Regions from separate parts of the Pseudoalteromonas sp. MTN2-4 genome, predicted to be linked through region 1. Evidence: predicted binding sites of a transcription regulator. Region 1 holds the regulator's gene; the other holds the start of a gene.
What was found. The regulator FliA, encoded in region 1, starts transcription of late flagellar genes. The targets are predictions, from matches to a motif close to CTAAAGNTNNNNNNNNNNNNGCCGATA.
Positions count from the first base shown of each region.

Region 2: the regulator FliA is predicted to act here: its motif matches at 1,070-1,096, upstream of ACGHEH_RS12015 (VC2046/SO_2500 family protein).

Region 1 covers NZ_BTGK01000008.1:75,188-77,579, forward strand. The annotation lists gene flhF (flagellar biosynthesis protein FlhF) at 1-229, shown strand, start outside; gene ACGHEH_RS16835 (MinD/ParA family protein) at 222-1,082, shown strand; gene ACGHEH_RS16840 (RNA polymerase sigma factor FliA) at 1,109-1,819, shown strand; gene cheY (chemotaxis response regulator CheY) at 1,858-2,241, shown strand; gene ACGHEH_RS16850 (protein phosphatase CheZ) at 2,263-2,392, shown strand, end outside.
Region 2 covers NZ_BTGK01000004.1:209,764-212,155, forward strand. The annotation lists gene ACGHEH_RS11995 (M48 family metallopeptidase) at 20-691, shown strand; tRNA gene ACGHEH_RS12000 (tRNA-Tyr) at 718-802, opposite strand; tRNA gene ACGHEH_RS12005 (tRNA-Tyr) at 830-914, opposite strand; tRNA gene ACGHEH_RS12010 (tRNA-Tyr) at 934-1,018, opposite strand; gene ACGHEH_RS12015 (VC2046/SO_2500 family protein) at 1,131-1,652, shown strand; gene ACGHEH_RS12020 (YchJ family protein) at 1,691-2,149, opposite strand; gene ACGHEH_RS12025 (SulA-like leucine-rich domain-containing protein) at 2,164-2,392, opposite strand, start outside.

The DNA.
Region 1 (2,392 bases):
TACAAAACTTGATGAATGTCTAAGTTTAGGCGAGATTATTAGTATTGCGATTCAAAATCGCTTGCCAATAGGGTATCTTACTAACGGTCAACGAGTGCCAGAAGACATTCGTGTAGCAAATGCTCGTAAAATGGTCAAAAAGGCTGAGCAATTGTATTTAAAGAGAATAAAAGCACAACATTCGCGACGTGTACCTGTAGCGTCTCAGACAGTAGGAATGTATGATTAACACAGTATTAGATCAAGCAAGTGGCCTGCGTAGAATGAATCAAAATGGCAACCATGGCGTAAAAGTAATTGCAGTAACGGGTGGTAAAGGAGGGGTTGGTAAAACCAATGTCTCATTAAATACGGCTATTGCACTTGGTCAGCAAGGAAACAGAGTACTCGTCCTAGATGCCGACTTAGGTTTGGCAAATTGTGACGTGATGCTTGGTTTAAGAGTTGAAAAAAACTTATCTCATGTCCTGTCGGGTGAATGTGAGTTAGATGAAATCTTAGTTGAAGGACCTGCAGGTATCAAAATTGTACCGGCTACCTCAGGTTCACAAAATATGGTTGAGTTGACCCCAGCAGAGCATGCAGGTCTCATTCGTGCCTTCAGTGAATTAAACACAGAATTTGATATTCTAATTGTTGATACCGCCGCGGGCATTTCTGACATGGTGCTTAGTTTTTCTCGTGCAGCCCAAGATGTGATGGTTGTTGTATGTGATGAGCCTACTTCAATCACTGATGCGTACGCACTTATTAAGGTTCTCAGTCGTGAGCATGGTGTTTACCGTTTCAAAATTGTTGCTAACATGGTTCGAAGTTTACGCGAAGGTCAGGAGCTTTTTGCTAAACTTTCTAAGGTTACAGACAGATTTTTAGATGTTGCACTAGAATTAGTTGCAACCATTCCGTTTGATGAAAATATGCGTAAGTCTTCTCGCCGTCAAAAAACCATTGTTGAGTTATTTCCAAATTCTCCGGCAGCGGTTGCATTTAGAGGTTTAGCGAGTAAAGCAGTTAAATGGCCAATACCACATCAACCTTCTGGTCATTTAGAGTTTTTTATTGAACAGCTAGTCAACGGATAACTATGTCGTCATCGATGGGTAAAGCGATGGGCTATCAAACTACAGACAATCTCAATAGAGTGATAGAGCGTCATACCGGTCTTGTCAAAAAAGTGGCGTGCCATTTGTTGGCTCGCTTACCTGCAAACATTCAGTTAGATGACCTTGTGCAATCAGGCATGATAGGCTTGATTGAAGCCAGTAAAAATTTTGACGCAAGTAAAGGCGCAAGCTTTGAAACTTTTGCTGGGATCAGAATTCGAGGCGCAATGCTAGATGAAATTCGTCGTGGAGACTGGGCGCCAAGAAGCGTTCATAAAAATAGTCGTATGGTCGCTGAGGCCATCGCTAATCTAGAAAGCGCCTTAGGTCGAGAACCTAAAGACACTGAAATCGCTGAAAAACTTGATATTCCTCTGGATGAGTACCATCATATTCTACATGATGTGAATGCGAGTAAAATCATTGGAATTGAAGATTTAGGCGTCGATGAAGACGTAATCACTCCAGTTAACAATGATTTAGCGCTAGACAAACCGTTCAATAACGTTAAAAATGAGCGTTTTAACGAATCGTTGCTCACGGCGATTCAATCGTTACCAGAAAGAGACGCACTTGTCTTATCTCTTTACTATAACGATGAAATGAATTTAAAAGAAATAGGGCAAATACTCGAAGTAAGTGAATCTCGAGTAAGCCAAATTCATGGGCAGGCAATGATCAGGCTTAGGGCTAAAATCAATGACTGGGTCAATTAGAGTAATAATAATAGGTTCAAACCTCACTGGAGGATGTTTTGGATAAAAACATGAAAATTCTTGTGGTTGATGATTTTTCTACGATGAGAAGAATAATCAAAAACCTGCTTAGAGACTTAGGTTTTACAAACGTACAAGAAGCAGATGATGGCAGTACAGCTCTCCCTATGCTTCAAAACCAAGAATTTGACTTCGTAGTCACGGACTGGAATATGCCAGGCATGCAAGGTATCGATCTTCTCCGTGCTATTCGTGCAGATGACAGCCTTAAGCATATACCAGTACTTATGGTGACAGCTGAAGCGAAAAAAGAGCAAATTGTTGCTGCGGCGCAAGCTGGTGTAAATGGTTATATTGTAAAACCATTCACTGCTGGAACACTTAAAACAAAATTAGAAAAAGTGTTTGAACGTTTAGCCTAAATAACTGAGAAGGAGAGGCGGATGTCAGCACCTTCTGTGCCTCAAATAACACTTGAGCAAGCTAAGCAACTGGTTACTTATCTTGAGCAAGGCGAGCAAGATAAAGCAGATAAATTAATCATGGAGGCTGCAAGTAAAGAGCAATCTGAAC
Region 2 (2,392 bases), on a different contig from region 1:
GTAAAAAAAATTCTTAAAAATGTTTGATTATCAATTAAAGCTTAGTAAACGAAGAAAGACGGTTGCAATCAAAGTCACACCAGAGCAAGTAATAGTGACAGCCCCCGAAAACGTGTGTGAAGTTGCTTTAGAAAATTGGCTAAAGAGCAAAAAAGACTGGGTGCATGCTCAAAGACATAAACTAGAGCTTGCGCCTAATAAACAAAAGCCGTTGCACACAAGGTCACTATTGATTTTTGGTTTAGTTTATAAGATTGAATTTTCAGATATAAACAAGCCTGTATTAGATCATGAAAGCCGATTTGTATATTTACCCGAAGTGTTGCGCGAAGAGAGGCTTGAGTTCAGGCGAGCGATCATTGAATTACTGACAGATTTGCTCTCTAGTTATTTAGAGTTGTGCTTAGAGCAATTGTCTATGCAAATGAATTGTCATGTTTCAGCTGTGAAAATCAGGGAGTATAAAAGTCGCTGGGGAAGTTGTAGCAGTAAACAAGCGCTTACTTTTAATAGCCTTCTTGCTGGGGCGTCAAAGCGTATGATTGATTATGTTATTGTTCATGAGCTAGCACACTGTCATGTACTGGCACATAACAAATTATTTTGGCAAATTGTTGAAAAGCACTATGAAGACTATAAGTCAGCAAGATTATGGTTTAACAAGAATGGTAAAGCGTTAATGATAGAATGAAGTAAGATGATTTAATAAGAAAGAGATGGTGGAGGGGGCTGGATTCGAACCAGCGAAGGCAGAGCCGTCAGATTTACAGTCTGATCCCTTTGGCCGCTCGGGAACCCCTCCACAGGGGGTATCTAATTTTGTACAACTTGGTGGAGGGGGCTGGATTCGAACCAGCGAAGGCAGAGCCGTCAGATTTACAGTCTGATCCCTTTGGCCGCTCGGGAACCCCTCCAAGTTGTAGTGTGATGTTATGGTGGAGGGGGCTGGATTCGAACCAGCGAAGGCAGAGCCGTCAGATTTACAGTCTGATCCCTTTGGCCGCTCGGGAACCCCTCCTAAACAACGGCGCTGATAATAACAAAGTTTTTTATTAAGTAAAGAAAACAACTAAAGAAAATTAAAAAAATGCCGATAAAAATATAACTTTTTAAATAATCGGTGAAACTCTATGCAATTAGAGCGCATTTTAAACAAGGAGCATCAGCTTGGTGATACGCTAGCAAAAAGCGTGGCACAAGATCGTCGTGCTGACTTTGCGCTTTGTTTGGCAATGCTTTCACCAAACGCACTCGACTTCAGTGAATTTCATTTACCTGAATCAGAATTAATTGAGCCAGACAAGAGCGAAGATGCATTAAAAAAAGAACTTCAAATTGGTCCACAGCAACAAACGGCCCCCAACACTTATGATATGACCATAGGTGAAAATAATAGCCGTTTACTTCATGAGCAGGGACTTACAGAATTAAGGCTAAGAAATTGTCTTTCGCCAGAACCTTTACATATCAGAGACGATAAAAAGCACATTGAGTTGGTTATTATTGATAATTGTGAACCTACTGTGCAGGCTAAAATTTTTGCACAAAGAGCTGGCGCATTAGAGATAGATAAACCCAAAATAGATGCTGCAGGTTTTTATGATCAATTAGCTAGCGGTGAAATGCAGCAGGCGGTTCAGTTGTCCGCCTAATGCGAGATAATAGTGAGTGAACTTGAGTGCGGTTTAAATCAGCCAGCGTGACACTTCTTAAATTTTTTGCCACTGTCACAAGGGCAGGGATCATTTCTAGATACTTTTAACTCTGGCACATCATATAACTGGCCATCTAAGTAACGCCACGCCCCTTCTTCTTTAATAAATCTTGAAACCTCATGTATTTGGCAATGTTTTCCGTCTGCCAAATAATGGGCTTTAAACTCTACATAATCAAACTCAGGTTCAGTTTTTGTTGCGACGATCTCGAGCTTTATAAAGTTGGCAAATGAAGCGAATGCAGCGATGTCTTCAAGACTGTGATTACGTTGCTCAGATTTGGCATAAGTCTCAAGTATATACTGCGCATTATTAGTCGCATAAGCACTGTAACGAGAGCGCATAAGCTGCTCCGCTGTTTCAGGTAACTTATGCTTTGTAATGAATACATTGCAGCATGACTCATAAGGTTGAGTGTTAGAACAGTAACACATAAGAAAATCTTATATTAACTTGCTATGCGCTCTATTGTACACGCTTTGCTGCTGGTTTCAGTAAAACAGTATAGCGAGATATCTGTTTGGCTTAAGTGCATTTGCGAAAGCTGCTTCGGATCCGTAATACCAGTCCATGTAATAACCGCCGCAAAATTGCCATTATTCAAAGCTGAATTTAGTACATACTCTAAATCAACGATGTGTTTTTTTCTGATCACTAATAATTTACTTGAGTCTATT